DNA from 2 places in the Mycobacterium sp. WMMD1722 genome. Region 1 is predicted to be linked to the other one. Evidence: riboswitches for the same ligand, from Rfam matches in the RefSeq annotation. Region 1 holds a riboswitch; the other holds the start of a gene.
The links. A riboswitch is a leader RNA that binds a small molecule or an ion and turns the genes downstream of it on or off. The one in region 1 is predicted to bind glycine.

Region 1 (3,225 bases):
ACACGTGGTCCTCGTCGACGAGCCAGATGTTGATACCCCGCTCTTTGGCGGCGTCGCGGATCTGCGCGGCGCGGCCGGGGACGCGGGCGAGCACCGTGTCGAAGAACGCGGCGTGCACCACCTCCACACCGGCGCCCGCGAGTCCCGTCGCGACCGCGCGGGCGTGCCCGTGCACGCGCCGGGCGATCGCGGTGAGGCCCTCGGCGCCGTGGTAACTCGCGTACATCGCCGCCATCACCGCCAGCAGCACCTGCGCGGTGCAGATGTTGCTCGTCGCCTTGTCGCGGCGGATGTGCTGTTCACGGGTCTGCAGCGCCAACCTGTACGCCGCCGCGCCGTCGTCGTCCCTGGACACCCCGACCAGCCGCCCCGGCAGTTGCCGGGCATGCTTGCTGCGCACCGCGAGGTAACCGGCGTGCGGGCCGCCGAAGCCCATGGGCACGCCGAAGCGCTGTGTGCTGCCGAAGGCGACATCGGCGCCGAACTCCCCGGGCGGGGTCACCAGCGTGCAGGCCAGCAGATCCGCCCCGACCGCGACCAGGGCCCCACGCTCGTGCGCCTGCGCCACCAGCGGCGCCCAGTCGACCAACGAGCCGCCAGCGCCGGGCAGCTGCACGATCACGCCGAAGAAGTCGCCCTCGGGCAGACCCTCGCGCAGGTCCGCGGTGACGAGCTCGATGCCCAGCGGCCGTGCCCGGGTGGCCAGGATGGCTGCGGTCTGGCGGTACACGTCGACGTCCACCGCCAACCGCCGGGACGTGCTGCGCACCGCGCGCTGCATCAGCGTCATCGCCTCGGCGGCGGCGGTGCCCTCGTCGAGCATGGAGGCACCCGCGACCTCGAGGCCGGTCAGATCGCACACCATGGTCTGGAAATTCAGCAGCGCCTCGAGGCGGCCCTGGCTGATCTCGGGCTGATACGGCGTGTACGCGGTGTACCAGGCGGGGTTCTCCAGGACGTTGCGGCGCAGCACCGGCGGGGTCAGGGTGTCGGAGTATCCCTGTCCGATCATCGAGACCGCCACGGTGTTGGTCTCGGCCAACGCCCGCAGCTCGGCGAGTGCCTCGGTCTCCGAGGCCGGCGCCGGCAGCACGTCCAGTCCGGGCGCCACACCCTCGGCGCCCAGTGCGTCGAGGATCCCCGCGGGCAGCGCCTTGGCGGCCAGATCGTCCAGCGTGGGAACACCGATGGTGTCGAGCATGACGGCGACCGCATCGGAGTCCGGGCCGATGTGACGATCGGCGAACCGGGGCTGATGGGAATCGAGCACGGGCGTCTCCTCTGAGGGGCCACGGATGGGAAAAGAACCGCTGGGTTCCCCTCCCTCTGTCGTCGACCCGTCGCGGGCGCCTGAGAGATTCACCGCACCCAGCGGACCGGTGTGCGCCTTTCCCCATGGGCGGGTGGACTGTGTCCACCACTTTCCAGAGGCATCGTCGCCGTGAACGGTCCTGGGTGCCTGAGAGGTTGACGGAGAGGTGTTGCTCCTTCGGCGTCCGTGACCGGCTGCCACGGAGCTCTCCCGCACACGGGTGATGCGTGGGCGAGTCTACCGGGCGGTCGGTCCGACCGCCGCCCGAGGAGGTGTGAGCCGCGTCAGCCGATCTTGCGGTCGCGATGCTTACGGCGCGAGGCCAGCTCGTCCTCCGGTGCGGCGATCGACTCGCCACCGTCGGCGCGCTCGCCGGGGAAATCGGCGATCGCGCCGGTGAGCTCGCGCATCGCCCCCGACACCGCGATGCCGAAGACGCCCTGTCCACCCTGGAGCAGGTCGACGACCTCTTCGGCGGAGGTGCACTCGTAGACGGTGGTGCCGTCGGAGAACAGGGTGATGTTGGCCAGGTCGCTGACCCCGCGCTGGCGCAGATGGTCGACCGCGACCCGGATGTTGTGCAGCGAGATGCCGGTATCGAGCAGCCGTTTGACGATCTTGAGGACCAGGATGTCCTTGAACGAGTACAGGCGCTGGCTGCCGGATCCGGCCGCACCGCGGATCGACGGGACGACCAGCGAGGTGCGGGCCCAATAGTCCAGCTGCCGGTAGGTGATGCCGGCGATCTGGCAGGCACTGGGACCGCGGTAGCCGACGAGTTCGTCGGGCACCGAGTCGTCCGGGAACAGTCCGGCCTGCACCGGTTCACCCGCCGGCGCGACAGACTGCGCCGGGGTGCCGTCGGTGGACAGGTCGAGCTGCTCCTGACGTGGCGTGTCGCCCACTACCGATTCCTCTCGCCGATCGAACTCGCAAACCCCGCCACAACCGTGACCTGCACTGCAACGGTTCCGCCACCAGCCCGAATGTGTCCGAGCATACGCTTGTCGCGACGTCGTGACTGCCCGTCGCCCCCAAAGTATTACCCCGAAAACGGGGTGGACCGAACGCCCTCGCCGCGTGTCGACCGGCCTGCACCGAGTTGAGACGCATCCGTGACCAACGGCAGGTTTCGCACGATCACGTCGCCTTGAAGTCGTCGGGCGAGACGCTGTCGAGGAACTCCTTGAACTTCTCGACCTCGTCCTCGCGCACCGCACCGGTGGCCTCTTCGTCGTTCTCGTCGGGGATCAGCAGCCCGGCCTCGGCCAGCACCGCCTCTTCGACATAGATCGGCACGCCGACCCGCAGCGCGATCGCCACCGAATCCGACGGCCGCGCCGAGACCTTGATGTCCCGATCGAAGATCAGATCGGCGTAGAAGGTCCCCTCCTGCAGATCCACGATGCGCACCTCTTTGAGCGAGTGGCCCAGCGCCGCGATCACGTCGCGGATCAGATCGTGGGTGAGCGGGCGTGCCGGTTCGACACCCTGCTGTTCCAGTGCGATCGCCGCGGCCTCGGATTGGCCGATCCAGATGGGCAGATAACGGTCGCCGTTGGATTCGCGCAGCAACAGCACCGGCTGGTTCTGGGGCTGTTCCACGCGGATACCGATCACACGAACCTCAGCCATCAGATACTGCCCTCCGCACCGGTGTGCTCGTTGTCCTCATCGGACGGTCCTGCCTGCCAGATACGGGATCTGACGTCGGAGCCGAATCGTCTTCAACTCGTCTGGACGAGTCTAATCCTCACCGATCCAGTACGTCGCGTACGGCCGATTTGATCAGGGACGTGTGCAACGTGATGGCCAGCGCGGCCACCTCGCGGGCCAGGTCGTCGGCCCGGTCGCGCGCACCGGCCTTGCCCGCCTTGACCATCGGGCCCGCGATCTGGGCGATCAGATCGGAC
Region 2 (3,225 bases), 910 kb from region 1:
CCCGACCTGGGCGGCCAGCCCTCCGAGTGCGGTCTCCTTGTATTTGTGACTCATGTCGAGTCCGGTGACGCGCATCGTCTCGATGACCTCGTCGAGGCTGACCCGGTGGGTGCCGTCGCCGCGCAGCGCCATCCGCGCCGCGGTGATCGCCTTGTTGGCCGAGATCGCGTTGCGTTCGATACACGGGATCTGCACCAGCCCGCCGATCGGATCGCAGGTCAGCCCGAGGCAGTGCTCCATCGCGATCTCGGCGGCGTTCTCCACCTGTTCGGGCGTGCCACCGAGGATCTCGGCGAGGGCACCCGCGGCCATCGAGGCCGCCGATCCCACCTCTCCCTGACAGCCGACCTCGGCGCCGGAGATGGACGCCCGCTGCTTGTACAGCGATCCGATCGCGCCGGCGGTGAGCAGGAACCGCACCGCGACGCGGTCGCGATCGGCCTGCCCGGCGGCGGTGTAGTGCTCGGCGTAGTGCAGGACCGCGGGAATGATGCCGGCGGCGCCGTTGGTGGGTGCGGTGACGACCCGTCCGCCGGAGGCGTTCTCCTCGTTGACCGCCAGGGCGATGAGGTTGACCCAGTCCTGCGCGAAGAGCGGATCGCGATCGGGGTCTTCGGTGCGCAGGCGCTGATGCCAGCCGTGGGCCCGGCGGTGCACCGCCAACGCGCCCGGCAGATCGCCGGTGCGTGCCATGCCGTTGGCGGCACAGTCGGCCATCACGTCGCGAAGGTGCAGCAGTCCCGCGGTGATCTCGGCGCGGGGTCGCAGCGTCGATTCGTGGGCGAACATGACGTCGCTGACCGGTAGATGATGGCGGCGGGTCAGTTCGAGGAGTTCCGCAGCGCTGCTGAACGTGTAGGGCGACGGAGTCTCGGCGGTTGCGGTCTCGGGTTCACCGTCGGTCACGACGAAGCCGCCGCCGACCGAGTAGTAGGTCCGCTCGAGTGCGACGGCGCCGGCGTGTCGGGCGGTGAACGTCATGGCGTTGGGGTGACGGGAGAGCATCTCGGTGGGACGACGGACGATGTCGGCGCTGCTCAACCGGATGGACGATCGACCGTCGAGGCGGATCTCACCGGTCGCGCGCTGGCGGGCGAGCGTCTGCTCCATCTCGTCCACCGTCACCGCGTCTGGCTGTAGCCCCTCGAGTCCGAGCATCATCGCGGTGAAGGTGGCGTGTCCGTCGCCGGTGGCCGCGAGCGATCCGTACACCGTCACGTCGAGACCGTCGACGACGGAGAGGAGATTCTGTCGGCGCAGGTCTGCGGCGAACGTGGCCGCCGCACGCATCGGTCCGACGGTGTGGGAGCTCGACGGGCCGATACCGACGGAGAAGAGGTCGAAGACGCTGACGGTCATGGGTCGCTCCGGGGATCGGCGTCCGACGGTGATGTCGAACGGCTCGCTGTGGCCCCTCCCCGCTCTGTCCGTGGGACCTGAGAGATTGGCGGCCGACGCAGGCGGCTGCGGTTCACCTTCGGTAAGCGCGGAGCGCTTTCTCCAGAGTTGCCTCGTCGCAGCGGTACTGGTGCCTGAGAGATTCCCGGGGAGGACATTGCTCCTACGGCGCCCACCTCGGTGGGTTCTCCCGCTGCGCGTCGGTGGCGTGTGCAGTTGTATCCGTCATCAAATCACAGGTCCGCGCGGTGGACCACCATGTCGGATTTCCGCCAGTGCTGTCGGTGGCCGGGTGTAAGTGTGGACATCGTGCACGACGACTTCGACCGCTGCTATCGGGCCGTTCAGTCCAAGGACGCGCGATTCGACGGCTGGTTCGTCACGGCGGTGCGCAGTACCGGAATCTACTGCCGCCCGAGTTGCCCGGTCCGGCCGCCGTTCGCCCGCAACATACGCTTCTTCGCCACGGCGGCGGCCGCTCAGGCCGAAGGTTTCCGCGCCTGTAAACGATGCCGGCCCGACGCGTCGCCCGGTTCGCCGGAGTGGAACGTCCGGGGTGACGTCGCGGCGCGGGCGATGCGCCTGATCGCCGACGGGGTGGTCGACCGCGACGGAGTGACCGGGCTGGCGGCGGGGCTGGGCTACACCTCCCGCCAGCTACAGCGCATCCTGCACGCTGAGGTCGGGGCGAATCCGTTGGCGTTGGCGCGGGCGCAGCGCGCGCAGACCGCCCGGCTGCTCATCGAGGCCACCGAGCTGGCATTCTCCGACGTCGCCTTCGCCGCCGGTTTCGCCAGCATCCGCCAGTTCAACGACACGGTGCGCGCGGTGTGCGATCTGACCCCCACCGAACTTCGCCGCCGGGCCCGCGGGCGGACGGTGAACACGTCGGTCGGACCCGGTCCGATGTCGTTGCGCCTGCCGGTGCGGACGCCGTTCGCCTACGAGGGTCTGTTCGGCCACCTCGCGGCCAGCGCCGTCCACGGGGTGGAGGAATTCCGGGACGGCGCATTTCGCCGCACATTGCGGTTGCCCCACGGCAGTGCGGTGGTGAGCCTGACGCCGCAGCACGACCACGTCGGCTGTCGGTTGTATCTCGACGATCTGCGTGATCTGACCAGTGCGATCGCCCGCTGCCGGCGGTTGCTCGATCTCGATGCCGATCCGGAGGCGGTCATCGACGCGCTGTGCGAGGATCCGGCGCTGGCCGCACTGGTCGCCAAGGCACCCGGTCAACGGATCCCGCGCACGGTCGACGAGTCCGAGCTCGCGCTTCGGGTGGTTCTCGGCCAGCAGGTCTCGCTCAAGGCGGCGCGCACCCATGCCGGCCGGCTGGCCGCCAATTACGGCCGGCCCGTCTCGGATCCCGTCGGCGGTCTGACACATGTGTTCCCCAGCGTCGAACAGCTGGCGGAGATCGACCCGGCGCATCTGGCACTTCCCCGCGCCCGGCAACGGACCGTGGTCGCGCTCGTGGGCGCCCTGGCCGCCGGCGAGGTCGAGCTCGGCCCCGGTAGCGACTGGAACGCAGCGCGCGAGCGACTGCTCGCGGTACCGGGCATCGGCCCCTGGACCGCCGAGGTGGTGGCAATGCGCGGCCTCGGCGATCCCGACGCCTTCCCGGTGGGAGACCTCGGCGTGCGCGCCGCAGCGCGGGCGCTCTCGCTGCCCGACGACATCCGCGGGTTGACCGAGCGTAGTTCGGCGTGGCGACCCTGGCGCGCCTACGTCACACAACACCTGTGGACGGCGCTCGATCACGCGGTCAACGACTGGCCGCCGAAGGAGACGATGTCATGAGCATGTTCTTCCGGACCGTGGACAGTC

Region 2: linked by a shared signal. The riboswitch ahead of ACN27E_RS25645 (L-serine ammonia-lyase) and the one ahead of gcvP (aminomethyl-transferring glycine dehydrogenase) in region 1 are both predicted to bind glycine.

Annotation. Positions count from the first base shown of each region.
Region 1 is NZ_CP186056.1:865,700-868,924, reverse strand. Features, by position in the region: gene gcvP (aminomethyl-transferring glycine dehydrogenase) at 1-1,270, opposite strand, end outside; glycine riboswitch at 1,317-1,436, opposite strand; glycine riboswitch at 1,437-1,535, opposite strand; gene ACN27E_RS03905 (MerR family transcriptional regulator) at 1,597-2,217, opposite strand; gene ACN27E_RS03900 (bifunctional nuclease family protein) at 2,453-2,947, opposite strand; gene ACN27E_RS03895 (MerR family transcriptional regulator) at 3,066-3,225, opposite strand, start outside.
Region 2 is NZ_CP186056.1:5,289,652-5,292,876, reverse strand. Features, by position in the region: gene ACN27E_RS25645 (L-serine ammonia-lyase) at 1-1,359, opposite strand, end outside; glycine riboswitch at 1,511-1,601, opposite strand; gene ACN27E_RS25640 (AlkA N-terminal domain-containing protein) at 1,708-3,198, shown strand; gene ACN27E_RS25635 (methylated-DNA--[protein]-cysteine S-methyltransferase) at 3,195-3,225, shown strand, end outside.